Linked DNA regions of Persicimonas caeni. The main gene of each other region encodes a partner of the protein of the gene in region 2 in a complex. Links are inferred from orthologs where the notes say so. Each region holds a gene or a part of one and is shown on either strand. Other genes may lie near its edges.

Evidence for each region. The genes of interacting proteins can lie anywhere in the genome.
Region 1: the proteins of prfA (region 2) and prmC are in contact, whole or in part, in a crystal structure (PDB 2B3T), measured with the Escherichia coli proteins. The link is inferred for Persicimonas caeni from one-to-one orthologs.

The regions. Positions count from the first base shown.
Region 1 is NZ_CP041186.1:4,895,058-4,901,981, reverse strand. Bases 2,266-5,264 are described here. They hold prmC (peptide chain release factor N(5)-glutamine methyltransferase), read right to left. Parts: upstream 4,217-5,264; coding sequence 3,314-4,216; downstream 2,266-3,313. Other genes in these bases: FIV42_RS18050 (autotransporter domain-containing protein), read right to left, coding at 5,185-5,264; FIV42_RS18055 (alpha/beta hydrolase), read right to left, coding at 4,327-5,181; FIV42_RS18065 (methyltransferase domain-containing protein), read right to left, coding at 2,266-2,996. Also shown: FIV42_RS18075 (NAD-dependent epimerase/dehydratase family protein), read left to right, coding at 1-642; FIV42_RS18070 (helix-turn-helix domain-containing protein), read left to right, coding at 929-1,492; more of FIV42_RS18065, read right to left, coding at 1,614-2,265; more of FIV42_RS18050, read right to left, coding at 5,265-5,793; FIV42_RS18045 (zinc metallopeptidase), read left to right, coding at 6,034-6,726; FIV42_RS18040 (SDR family NAD(P)-dependent oxidoreductase), read right to left, coding at 6,735-6,924. UniProt on the Escherichia coli protein: Methylates the class 1 translation termination release factors RF1/PrfA and RF2/PrfB on the glutamine residue of the universally conserved GGQ motif, i.e. on 'Gln-235' in RF1 and on 'Gln-252' in RF2.
Region 2 is NZ_CP041186.1:3,542,044-3,548,805, reverse strand. What follows is about bases 3,926-6,762. They hold prfA (peptide chain release factor 1), read right to left. Parts: upstream 5,961-6,762; coding sequence 4,890-5,960; downstream 3,926-4,889. Other genes in these bases: rho (transcription termination factor Rho), read right to left, coding at 6,212-6,762; FIV42_RS13175 (right-handed parallel beta-helix repeat-containing protein), read left to right, coding at 3,926-4,736. Also shown: FIV42_RS13190 (hypothetical protein), read left to right, coding at 1-310; FIV42_RS13185 (sigma-70 family RNA polymerase sigma factor), read right to left, coding at 455-1,252; FIV42_RS13180 (Rieske (2Fe-2S) protein), read right to left, coding at 1,879-2,244; more of FIV42_RS13175, read left to right, coding at 2,445-3,925. UniProt on the Escherichia coli protein: Peptide chain release factor 1 directs the termination of translation in response to the peptide chain termination codons UAG and UAA.

The DNA of each region.
Region 1 (6,924 bases), 1.4 Mb from region 2 along the record:
TTGGCCTCCGAGCACCGCGTGCCCAAGATCATTGTGCTGTCGAGCGCCAACGTGTACGGCCCCGATCCCACGAACAACCAGTTCTTGAAAGAAGATGCGCCGTTGATGGGGGGCCAAAAATTCGACGCCATTCGCGACCTGATCGCGCTGGACATGTTCTGCAACACGTTTTTCTGGCGTCACCCCGAGATCGAGACGGTCATCTTGCGCCCGGTACATATCGTGGGGCGAGTCAACAACGCGCCGAGTCGCTACCTGCGCCTGGAGCGCCCGATCACGGTGATGGGCTTCGACCCGATGATCCAGCTGATCCACGTCGAGGATGTGGTTTCGGCCGTCGAGCGCTCGCTGACGCCCGGAGTACGCGGCGTGTATAATATCGCCGGTCCGTCGCCGGTTCCCCTGTCACTGCTCTTTGACAAGATGGGCAAGACACCGCGGCCGGTGCCCGAACCGATGGCTCGCATGATGCTCAAAGCAGGCTGGTCGCTGAAGGTCAGTGACTGGCCGGTGCCCGAGCTCGACCACATCAAATACGTGTGCATGGTCGACGATTCGCTGGCGCGCCAAAAGCTTGGCTTCGCACACGAGTACTCACTCGACCGTATTCTCGACGATCTGAGCAGACCTCCCCGTCACTGACGCGTTCGCGGCTCCACGCACTTTTGCGTCGGCGTTGCGCGTGCCTTTCCACGCTCTCCAGCGAGAGTATTCGTGTGTCAAACAAATGTCGTTCGGACCTAGGTAACTTGACCTTCAAGATCGATTATGCATAAAACACATCAACTCGATTGACGACGCTCGACGCGCTCAAAGGCGCGTCGGATGTCGGATAAAAACCCAAGGCGGTGTGTCCTTTTTTCAGGTCGGGGGACCCCAAAGATGTAGACACGCCGGCGCCTGCCATCTGAGTCAGTGAGGGACCACGATGGACGTCGATCTCGACAAAGAAGTCTATACTACATTCGAAGCAGCCAAGATCTGCAACGCGAACATCACGTCGATCAAGAACTGGATCGACAAGGGGGAGCTTCGCGCGTTTCGTACACCCGGTGGCCACTACCGCATCGAGCGCAAGGTGCTCGATGATTTTCTGAATCGCCACTGCATGCCCAACCCGTTCGCCGAGCGTGAGCGCAAGCGGGTCTTCTTGGTGCACAGCAACCCGGAGCGGATCGACGAGCTGGCCCTGCAGTTTGGCCAGCAGCACGATTACGACTCCAGCGACAACGCCCAGCAGGCACTGCTGACCATCGGTCAGTGGCAGCCCGACGTGGCGATCGTCGACGACCGGCTCGACGGCATCGATCTGTCGGGGCTTTGCACGACCATTCGCGAGAACCGCGAGCTGCGCCCGGTGTGCATCATCGCGCTGCACGACCGCGACGAAGAGTATTCGGCCAAGCTGCGCGAGGCTGGGTGCGACCACGTCATTTCGCCGGTCTCCGACGAAGGCGGACTGCACGAAGCCATTCGCCGCGCGTTGCTGTAGAGCCTCGAAAACCACCCCACCCAAAAAAGACGACCCCTTAAACCTGTCATGCTTCCGAGGCATGAAAGGTCCAAGGGGCCGTGTTTTGAAACGCCCTGCAACTGGTTGTTGGGCTAATTGCTCAGGTACGCCGCGTTTTGACCGTGATGGCATCGCCGGCGACGCTGTCCTCGACGACCTCGAAGCCTGCGCGACGAAGGCGCTGGTGCAGTTCGTCGCGGCTGAACCAGTGGAACTGGGTGGGCAGCTCGGCGGCACGCTTGACCAGCCGACGCATCATGCCGTCACCCAGGATGAAGGTGCCGATGACGCAGATGCCGCCCGGCTCGAGGATGCGCGCGAAGTTGCGCAGCGCTTCGTCGATATTCTTCATCATATGAAGCGCTCCGGCGCAGTGCAGCCTGTTGTAGGCGGCACGGCGAGCGGGGATGCGCGTGGCGTCGCCACGGATCAAGAAGACCTGCTCGTCGAGGCCGTCGCGGCGAAGGTAAGTGCGCGCGGTCTCCAGCATCGGCCACGACAGGTCCATGCCCACCACCAGGCTGTCGTCGCCGGCGCCCTGCTCGTTGAGTTGCTGGGCGAAGTAACGGGTGAAGTTGCCGGTGCCCGCGGCCACGTCCAGAAGACGGGTGTTATCGTCCAGCTCGAGCATCTCCGAGCTGAGCGCGTATTCCTCGCTGAGGCTGCGGTCGCTGACCACGCCGGTCAGCTTGGGACGCATGACGTCTTCGTAGAAGCGCGCGTAGAAGCGCGACTCCATGATGCGCTGGGTGACGCTTCGGCCGCTGGGCTTGGGCGGGGCCAAGTCGGCCACGCCGTTGTGGAAGTTGTACTCGCGCCGGCAGGCGGTGCAGGTCAGCGTGGTCGCACCACGGTCGAACTCGTCGTGGCCACACGCCGGGCAGCGCAGCGTGGCGATGAACTGCTCGACGCGATCTTCGGTGCGCGCGGCCGGCTTGGCCGGAGCGCGTTTGCGGGCGGTCTCCGGCGTCGGAGGCACTTCCTCGGTGACGGTCTCTTTGGCTTTCTTCTCGACCTTCTCTTTGACCTCTTTGGCCTTTTTCTCGGCCTTCTTCTTGGTCTCGACCGCCTTCGCCTTGGCTTCTTCCTTTGCCTTGGCCTCTTTGGCCTTGGCTTCCTTTTTGGCCTCGGCCTCCTTCTCGGCCGCTTTGGCCTTGGCTTCCTTTGCCTTGGCCTCTTGCTTCTCTTTGGCCTTCTTCTCTTTGGCCTTCTTCTGGGCTTCTTTGGCCTTCTTGGCCGGCTCTTCGGCGACCTCGGCCGGCCCGGTGGCCTTCAACGCCTCACCGGCGGCCTTGTGGATCTTTTTCGAGAGCGCAGCGCCCACTCCGGAGACCTTCTCGAGCTTGCCATTCTTGGACGCCTCATAGAGCTCCTCGATGGAGCCGATGCCGAGCTCTTTGACGAAAGCTTCCGCCTTCGCCGGCCCCACATACTTCACCTGGGAGAGTTCCTCGATGGTTTGCTTGCTTGCTTTCTTGGCCATCGCACTTGCCTCTTCTAAAGATCGTTGAGCAACATCAAAATATATGGATTGGCGGCGACAAAATCGCCTCATTCGCCGAAAATTTCGAGCCCGGACGTGCTAATTAGCGGATATGACGCACTGTGTCAAACCGCCGCGCCCGCGATCCAGAGGCGGCGAGGAGGTCCATACGCACCGGTGCGACAATCTCGACACGCCCCCATAAAAGTCACGTTTTGCTCGAAAGCAGATGGAACCGCAAAGGTCGCGAAGGACGCAAAGGACGGCAAAGAAAGCTCTTGTTGACGTCCTTTACGGTGAACCACGCGTTCTGCCGTCTACGGCTTGCGGGCACGGGCGATGCGGTCGTGGCCCGAGTAGTCCTTGCGGATGTGTACGTCGACGAAGCCGGCCTCTTCGAGCAGCTCGCGCATAGCGTCGCCTTGCCGCCAGCCGTGCTCGCACACAAAGTGCCCGCCCGACGCGAGCGCGTCGAAAGCCTGAGGGATGAGCCGACGGATGACGTCGAGGCCGTCGGGGCCGGCAAAGAGAGCGCCGTCGGGCTCGTAGTCCTTGACGTCGACCATGACCTCGTCGCGCTCGTCTTCGGCCACATAAGGGGGGTTGCTCACCACGATGTCGACGGGAAGCACCTCCGGCGCGACACCCGACAGTAGGTCGCCGTGGGCGAAGTCAACGCGCTCGTCGAGTTCGAGCTTCTCGGCGTTTTGACGGGCGAGCGCCAAGGCATCCTCGGAGACATCGGTGGCGATGACGCGCAGATTCGGCCGCTCTTTGGCCATGACCAACGCGATGGCGCCGGTGCCGGTGCCCACGTCCACCAGCGTAGCCTCGTCCTCCTTCCCGACAAGTTCGAGCGCCTCCTCGATGAGGACCTCGGTCTCCGGGCGCGGGATGAGCGCGCGCTTGTCGACGTCGAGCTCGATGTCCCAGAACCCCTTGGTGCCCAACAAATACGCCACCGGCTCTCCGCTCACCCGACGCTTGATGAGCGCGCGGTAGCTCGCCAGCTCGTCGGAGCCCATCGGCCGGTCGAAATGGGTGTAGAGCTTGACCCGGTCGAAACCGAGGACGTGGGCGAGCAGCAACTCGGCATCGAGCCTGGGGCTGTCGGAGGCGTCCTTCGTCTCGAAAAAGTGGGTGGTCCACCGCAGGATCTTGAGCAGCGTCCACGGAGGACCGAGTTCTTCGGGAGGCGTGGTGGCTGGGTCTTGGGGCATGGGTCGTGAGGTCTTGGGTCGTGTTTTCGTTGCGAGGGTATGTCTCCAGACCTAGAAGGTCTGCCTCCAAAGGTCGAACTTGCTTCGGAGGCAGGGCATCTTGCCCTGACTTACTTCGCGAAAATGCCCGCGCGCACGAACAGCTTGCGCACGGCGCGCCAGAAGGCCACTTGATCGGTCATCAGGTGGTGGCCGCCAGCGTGGGGCAGAAAATCGGCGTCTTTGGCCGCTTTGGCAAGTCTCTTTCCGTGCTCGAACGGAATGACCTCGTCGCGCTCACCGTGGACGACGAGCACGGGAATGTCGAGGGACTCGACCACCGAGAGCGTCTCGAAGGGGTCGGTGATCAGGAACTCGGGCACCGGCACGCCGCGCGCCATGTCGGCGATGCGGGTAAACGTCGATTGCAGGATGAACGCCGCCGGCTTGCGCTTTCTCGCCAGCGAGGCGAGGACGCCGCCGCCCAGGGAGAAGCCGTGGTAGACGATGCGCTCCCCGTCGACCTCGGGCCGTGAGGCCAGGCGGTCGTAAAAGCGCACGAAGTCGCGAGTGATATGCTTCTGAGTGGGTGTGCCGTCGGAGCGTCCGTAGCCGCGATACTCGGGCAAGAGCACGCTCACGCCCGCCTGGCGGTACCTGCCGGCGGTGCCCACTTCCCAGCCGTCTATGAGCTCGCCGTTTCCGTGGGCAATGATGACCGCCGGGCCAGGTTTGTCGACGCTGACGCCCTTGCCGGGGAAGAACCAGGCCTCGACCTTGCCCTCTTCGTTCTGTAGCCAAATCTGCTCCCCGCCGGCCTCGGCCAGCCCTGTAGGCTTGCCGGCGGGCAGATCCGTCCCCGGAAAGATCATCTTTCGCTGCAATAAGGCGAGGAGTCCGGCGTAGATCACGTAAGCTACCACCACGAGGCGAAGGGCGCGCCACGTGTAGTGGCGCCAGGTGTGCGATGCGTCAGCGTCCGGCATGTTTTAGAACGACCAACCGATATTCAGGTTGAGCAGGGGGCCCCAGTCACTGCTCTCATCCGTGACGGAGTCGCCGGACGACTCGTTCTTGGCCTCGGCACCGATGCCGACGCGTTGGTAACCGAGCTGTCCGTCGAAGGTAAAGCCCAAGTCGGTGGCGATCTTATAGCCGATAAACGGACCGACCGCGACGCCTTCCCCAGTACCGCTGACCGTGCCGCTGGACGTCTCGATGTCGTTGCTGACGTTGACGTAGAGCACCTCGCCGCCGACCTGCAGGCCATGGTCGAAGTCACCCAGCGCGTAGTAGCGGAACTGGCCGCCGACTTCCCACACATCGTAGGTCTGCTCGCCGAGCACCCCGTCATTCTGAGTGAGCGAGCCGTAACCGCCGATGATGGCCGCGCCCCAGTTATCATCGGCCTTGAATTCGCCGGTGAGTTCGACGATGGGAAAGAGCAGATGCACCGGCGAAAACGTCACCGACATCAGCCGGGTCTGCTTTTTGGCCGAGGCCGTCGAGCCGACACCGTCGGCGAACGCCGAACCGGCGCTCAATAGCACGGCGAGCACCACGAGCACCGAGAGGATCAACTTTCTTTTCGCGAGCATGAAACGCCTCCAAAATGATCTATCTGGAAAAGACACTGTACGGGTTTAGCCAATTCAACGTCGCAGAGCAACTTTCTCACGGTTGCTAAGCAGACGTCGCGGAGGCGCGTTTCATTCAAATGGTGCGGAATTTTTTGCGAGGGCGTTTTTGTCTCACTAGGTGTCGACGGGTTGGAATGAGAAATTTCGGACGGATGTTTTTAGAGCGTCAACCTTTGGGTCTCATGCGGAGGTAAGACCATGTTTTTCGACCCACTGTATCTGATCATCATCGGCGTCGGGTTCGCGTTGAGCCTGGGCGCCCAGTTCTGGGTAAAGAATCGCGTCAACAAGTGGGCCGAGGTGGCCATCGGCCGCGGCATGACGGGTCGTGATGTGGCCCGCGCCATTTTGCAGGCCGAGGGCATCACCAACGTCGACATCGAGCAGGCCCACGGCTTCTTGTCGGATCACTACGACCCGAGCTCGCGCACGCTGCGACTGAGCTCGGACATCTTCAACGGCCGTTCGGTCACCGCCGCCGGCATCGCCGCCCACGAGGTCGGCCACGCCATCCAGCACAAGGAGGGCTACATGCCGATGACCATTCGCCAGAAGATGGTGCCGGTGGCCAATATCGGCACCAACCTTGGCGTCTGGATCATGATCATCGGCCTCGTCATCGGGCTGGCGGGCCTGGCGAAGATCGGCGTGTTTCTGTTCGCCGGATTCGTCGCCTTCACCCTGGTGACCCTGCCCGTCGAGTTCGACGCCTCCTCGCGCGCCAAGCGCGCCCTGGCCAACTACAACATCGTCGACTCGCGCGAGCTCGACGGCGTCAGCCAGGTGCTCACCGCCGCCGCAGCCACCTACGTGGCAGCCGCCGTGGCGGCAATCCTGCAGCTCCTGTACTGGTTGTTCCGGCTGGGAGTGCTCGGCGGGAGTCGCGACTAAGCCACTCCCTACCATTCTTCACCAAACGGCCTCAGATCCAACTGAAAGGTCCACGCCGAGCGCGGCTGGTGCGCCACCGCGCACACCGCCTCGGCGATGTCGTCAGGCTTCAGAAAGAACTCGTCGGGCTTGTCCGACATCATCTCGCGGGTGCGCGGGCTGTCGATGACGCCGTCGACCACGTAGTAGAAGACGTGG
Region 2 (6,762 bases):
GCCCTTACATACTTCCTCGAAGCTGGGTCTCTATAATTCGGTGGTCCCCTTTTTCTCGGGGATTGTGTTGACGATCATGGCTTGCGTTGCGTTGCTATTGGCGCGGCGAGTGGCGAGGGCCGAGCACTTTCTTTGGGGGGCGGCTGTCGTCCTTGCCATTCCGATCGTATCGGTCGTTGTCGTAAGTACGATTTGGGCGGGTGGCTGGGGTCTTCTTCAATCCGGTTACGGGGTCAGTTTTCTTCCCTTCGCCATCTTAGCCGCTCAGCAGCGTTTGAGCGCATCCCGCGCCTCTCTTACCCACGACTAACACCCTCCTCCGCTGTCAACGGATGAGTTGTATGGATAGCTTGGGGCAGCAGGATGACGGCATTGCCGATTTGTGACGCTGCCCGGGGTGGCGAAGGCCTCCCCGGGGCATCGTTGCTGACCTGCAATGCCACCGTTTTCCCAGCTACTCCCGAATCATATACAGCTCCCACGGGTCCCCATCCTCGAACATGATGCGGCGGACCTTTTGGACGGCGCGGGCGTTGATGCGGCTGACCCAGGACTTCGAGATGCCGAGCTTCTCGGCGATCTCGGTCATCGAGTAGTCTTCGATGTAGTAGGCGACGAGCACGTCGCGCTCGTTGTCGGAGAGTCGCTCGATGGCGGCCTGCAGGGCGGCGATGAGCTCGCGGCGTTCGACGTAGTTGCCCTGGGTGGCGGCTTCGCTGCGTGAGAGCTGCTCGAGCTTGGTGTTTTGGAGCAGGCAGATTGTGACGCAGTCGCCGACCATGCCGTCGAGGTATTTGATGCACGAGGCGAGCGACTTGGTTTGGGGGAGTTTGGCCTGGGCGAGCAGGTTCGACTCCATGTAGTCGTTGAGCTGGATGGCGTCCTGCAGTTGGATGGCGGTGCCGCGCATGCCCCAGCCGGTGGCGCGCAAGCCGTCGTACATCGCGCCGCGGATGCGGTAGAAGGCGAAGCTGGCGAAGGAGACCTCCATCGCCGGGTCGAAGCGCTGGTGGGCTTCGAGCAGGCCCTGGTAGCCCCAGGCGATGAGGTCTTCGAGATCGACCGGGCAGTCGAGCTGTTGGATGAGCTCCTGGCCGGTGTTCTTGACCAGCCCGGCGTACGATTCGACCAGCTCTTCGGGCGTCATCTGGGTGATGCGCTCCGGGGGGAGGTCGTCGGCCGATGCCTCGTTGGCGGGTGGCTGGTTTTCGGGCCCTTGGGGCCCTCGGGGTGTGTCGTCGCGCGTAGTCATGCCCCCTCCTCATGTTTACAGAGAACATTGCGGGGCACTGCTACTGCCGTACTACCGCCCCAGCGGTTACGGTGCGCTCGGGCCGACGGGGCGCGTCGGCTGTTACGCAAAAGCTGCAACAATTTTTGACAAGTTATGTATAACCTAGCAGGCCGATTTGATGTGATCAACGGGAAATCGGCTTTGGCTGCGGTGTATGCGACGTTTGTGGTCATTGGCGTCCTCGCTGTGTCGATGTGGGATGATGTAGTACATCCCTCATTACGGTTTTCGGCGAGGAGGCGGGTTTTGTTGCGTGTTTTCTTGGGGGTTTAGGGGTTTGGGGGTCTGGGGGTTTCGGTTAAAGGGTTGATATGGCGAGGGTTTTGGGTGGGGTGGAAATTTGTGGGAGGTTGGTGGTTTTCTGTTGCGATCTTCTTGAAGGACGTAGCTTTTTGGGGACCCCCATCCGACTCGCGCTGTACGGCGCGCGAGCCACCTTCCCCCCGGGGAAGGGTTGCCTTAGCTCATTTGAAGTACGTGGCTTTTCGCAGTGGCATCCCTTCCCCCGTGGGGAAGGTGCCGAGTGCGCGGTTTAGCACGAGGCGGATGGGGGGCGTCTGCAAGCTACGTATTGCTTCTCGTACCTAAAACGACAACGTCCGGCCGCGCCGGATCGTCGCCGTGTTGCCGTCGTCGCTCACCTCGACCTGCAGTGCCTCGAGGCGATCGCCCTCGCAGGGGCCCATGATGCATTCGCCGTTGGCAGGGTCGAACCGGGCGCCGTGCATCTTGCACAACAGGGCGCTTTTGTTGGCGTCGAAGAACTCGCCGGTGTCGGCGTCGAGGGGCATCGACCAGTGGGGGCACAGGTTGCGGAAGGCGCGGAGTTCGCCGGCCCAGCGCAGCAGGAGGCCTTTGGCGGGGCGGCCGAAGGCGTCGGTGTAGTCGAAGCTTTGGGCGTCGCCGTTTTGGGTGAGAGCGGAGACGTTGATAGTGGCGATTTGGCGCATGGCTGAACTTCGGTTGATGGCATTGCTGGTTAGGAACGATGCCCCCGGGGGGCCTTCCCCCGTGCGAGGCAACGGGGGCCTATGTGGTCGGAGTCACGACCATGATCGGTTTTTGATAGGATCCCTAAAGATCTTCCCAAACACCATAGAACACGATACTCATAGGGTACAGCGTTGCTGTGCGATATGAGGGGATCTCAATGAATTCAATCAATTGGCGGTCGGTGGGCCACTTCGCGATCGTAGTCGCGTTTTTGGCGGGGAGTTACGCGTTGTATCCGTGGGCGGAGTGCTCGATTTCGAGCGCGCAGAGCGGAGATCTGCCTGCGCCCGTCCAGAACGACGGCAGTGCGTTGACGCTGGCTCAGGAGGCGCGCAATCGCAAGATGCCGACGGCGTCGACCGGGTTTTTCGACCGACTCGGCGCCGCCGAGCCGGTGTGTCGGCAGCGGCATCCGCTCGGGGAGCGAAAGGCGGGGTGGGGCGTGAGCGTGGCGGCGCTGCTGCTGATGCTGATCAGCCGCGCGATTGCCAAGCGCAACGAGAGCCGCCCAATCGTGCCGCGCGGCGACGCGCCGGTAGGCCAGCACACCGGCGACCGGCGCAGCATGGAGACCTCGAGTCGTGCGGGGGGTGGTCGTGGAGGCGTCCCGGAAGCGATCACGATCAGCCAAGAACTCGAAATCGACCTGCCCGGCGAGGAGGGGCCTGAAGAAGACCTGGACGCGCTCATCAACTACCTCGAGGAGGAGGAGGAGGACGTGCGCCAGGAGGCCGAGAAGGCGCGGCCGCGCGGCCGCGGGGCGGGGGCCGATATCGACGGGTTTTATTGCCCGCCGGGCCTCGAGGACGCTCCCGTCCTGTACGTCGACCCGTCGAATCTGGCGGCGAGTGATGCCATGGACGACCTGGATTCGCGGGTGGGCAATCCCGAGCGGCCCTTCGAGACCATCCAGGCCGCGCTCGACCGTGCCAGCAAGCTGTTCACCACGACGCGCGGGCCGGTGCAGGTGCGAGTATCGCCGGGGGTGTACCAGGAGCGGCTCTTCGTGCCCACGCACGTCTCGCTGGTCAACCACCGCCTGCCGGCCGAGGGGAGCATTCGCCAGCATCTGGACTGGCTGGTCGCCCAGCAGGAGGTGGGCCACCCCGACCGCGTCACGCTGTTGCCTCCGGCCGACGCCGAGTTCGCGATCAAGTTCGAGCACGGCCAACGCCAGGGGATCTTTGGCTGCCATGTGGTCGGCCGCGAGGGCGTACGCCAACAGGGCTTGGTCGCCGAGCACTGTACCGGGCTGGCCGTGGTCCACTGCGCGATCGAGGACTTCACGCAAGGTGGGATGCACTTTGTCGACTGTGGCGGCGGCACCAAACAGACCGCCGCGCAGGTGGTCGGCTGCCGATTTCGCCATAACAAGGCGGTGCGTGGAGGGGCGGTGTTTGTGCGAGGTGGCACGCTGCGTATCGAGAAGACGCGCTTCGAGGACAACACGTCGACACTCGGCGGGGCGATCTTCGTGGTCGACGCCTCCGGGCCCCTGCAACTCGACGCGGTCGGGTTTCGGGGCAACGAGGCGACCGCCGAGGACCGGCTGACGGTGCGCCCGGACGTCGTCAAACTCGAGGACTGGCGCCACGGGCCCGGCCAGGGTGGTGCGCTGGCGGCGGTGCGCTCGAAGATCAAGTTCACCGACTGCAAGTTCTTGGAAAACAGGGGCAAGATTTCGGGCGGTGCGTTGGCGTTGCTCGGCGCCCAAGCCGTGTTCGACAGCCGTGACTCGGGCAACTCCTTCAAGAAAAACCAGGCGCGCGTGGGCGGGGCGGTCTTTGTGGCCGGCTGGACGGGCTGTCGAGCGACGCTCAAGGCGAAGGGCTCGAAGTTTTTCGCCAACGAGGCCGGCTCCGACGGCGGCGCGCTTGCGATTATTGGACTGGCCGTCGCGCAGGTGATGGGGGCGAAGTTCGTCGAGAACCAAAGCCTCGCCAACGACGGGGTGGGCGGCGCGGTGGCGAGCCTCAAGGGTGGGCAGTTCATGGCCAAGGAGACGCGGTTTCGGGCCAATGAGACGGCCGGGAGAGGCGGCGCTGCAGGTGCGATCAACGCGAGCCTGGTGCTCAGCGACGGTTGCTATGTCGAGGAGAATGTCGCCCAGGGCGGCGAGGGCGGCGGGTTGTTCTGTCTGTCGGAGTCGAACGCCGAGATGGAGGGGCTGATGAATCGCACTGACTTCAAGCTCCCGTTCGTCTTTACCACACGGGACGTGGCGATTCGGCACAACAAGTCGGCCGGTCAGACGGCCGGGCTACTCGTCGGCAACCAAGAGGACATGCCCACGTTCCCGATCAAGGTGACGATCGAAAAGCCGATGTATGTACGAAATAACAAAGCCGCCGGCGGCTCGGAGCGCACGGGCGACTTGGTCGTTCGGTGGGCGCGTGAGGTGGTGTCGGATAGTGGGGATCGCGCCAAGAAGCAGCTTCTGCTCAATTGAGCGGTGGTTGAGTGGTTCGGTGGTTGAGTGGTTTCTTGGCTGCAGGGCATTCCGGCTCGGAGCGGTTTGGCCTGGAGGTCTCTACGCAGGAAACCCTCGAACGGCCGTGCATCACCAATCAAGAAACCACTTAGCCACCGAACCACTCAACCACTATTCGTCGTTCAGCGCCTTTAACTTCTCGGCCTGAAAATGCTCGTGCACCGGTACGAGCACCTCGTCGACGTCTCCATTCAGTACATCTTCCAAACGCCGCGTCGTGTAGCCGATGCGGTGATCAGTGATACGCGACTGAGGGAAGTTATACGTGCGGATGCGCTCGGAGCGGTCGCCGCTGCCGACCTGCTCGCGGCGCTCGGCGGCGCGTTCTTGGTGCTGGGCCTCGCGCTTTTGCTCGAGCAGGCGAGTCTTGAGGACCTTGAGGGCCTTGGCCTTGTTTTTGTGCTGGCTCTTTTCGTCCTGGCAGGTGACCACCAGGCCGGTGGGCTCGTGGGTGATGCGGATCGCCGAGTCGGTCGTGTTGACCGACTGGCCGCCGGGGCCCGACGAGCGATAGGTGTCGATCTTGAGGTCGTTCATGTCGAGGTCGAGCTCGACGTCTTCGGCCTCGGGCAAGATCGCCACCGTGCACGCGGACGTGTGGATGCGGCCCTGGGTCTCGGTCTCCGGCACGCGCTGGACGCGGTGGGTGCCGCCTTCGTACTTGAGCTTGCTGTAGACGTCGTCGCCCTCGATGAGCGCGACGATCTGGCGGAAGCCGCCGGTGTCGGTCTCGCTCGCCTCGACGATGTCCACCTTCCAGCCCTGGTTGGCCGCGTAGCGGTCGTACATGCGGAAGAGATCTGCGGCGAAGAGCGCCGCCTCGTCGCCGCCGGTGCCTGCGCGGACCTCGATGAGAATATTCTTCTCGTCGAGGGGGTCCTTGGGGATCAAAAGCCGCGTGATCCGCTCTTCGAGCTCCTCGCGCTCGGCGTCGAGGCGGGCGATCTCGGCGCGCGCCATCTCCTTGAGCTCGGGGTCGTCCTCGGAGAGCAGGGACTTGTTGTCCTCGAGCTCCTCTTCGACCGCGCGAAAACGCTTGTAGGCGTCGACGATCTCCTGCAGATGCGCATGCTCTTTGGCGAGCTTCTGATACTGCTGCGGATCGCTGGCGACAGAAGGATCGGCGAGCATGCTGTTGAGCTCGCGGTAGCGGCCTTGGACTTCGTCTAGTTTGGCGAACATGGAGGGGCTTTGGTTGTAGGTGGTAGCCGGTAGTACAGATGCCCCCCGGCGCCTACGCGCCGCCACCCCCGCGCGAGGCGGCGGGGGTGGTCATGGTTGCTCTCTCGAAAGTGGTTCGAACTCGAAGGTCCGAAAACTGACCACTTGTGAAAGGCCGACCATACGCACCCCGCCGCTCCGCGCGGGGTGCCGGGAGCGAAGGCGACCGGGGGCATCGCTGCGCTCCTGCAATGGCAACGCCAATGCAGACCCTAGCCGCTCATGCTGTTAAGGAACTCCTCGTTGGAGTCGGTCTTGCCCATTTTGTCGAGCAGGAACTCCATGGAGTCGACCACGTTGAGCGGGTGCAGGAGCTGGCGCAAGATCCAGACGCGGTTGAGCTGCTGATCGTTCATCAGGAGCTCTTCCTTACGCGTGCCCGACTTGTTGATGTTGAGGCACGGGAAGATGCGCTTTTCCATGAGCTTGCGGTCGAGGTGCAGCTCGCTGTTACCGGTTCCTTTGAACTCCTCGAAGATGACTTCGTCCATGCGGCTGCCGGTGTCGATCAGCGCGGTGGCGATGATCGTGAGGCTGCCGCCCTCTTCGATATTACGCGCGGCGCCGAAGAAGCGCTTGGGCTTGTGCAGCGCGTTGGAGTCGACACCACCGGACAGGATCTTGCCCGACGGGGGAACGACGGTGTTGTAGGCGCGGGCCAGACGGGTGATCGAGTCGAGCAGGATGACGACATCCTTTTTGTGCTCGACGAGGCGCTTGGCCTTCTCGATGACCATCTCGGCGACCTGGACGTGACGCTCGG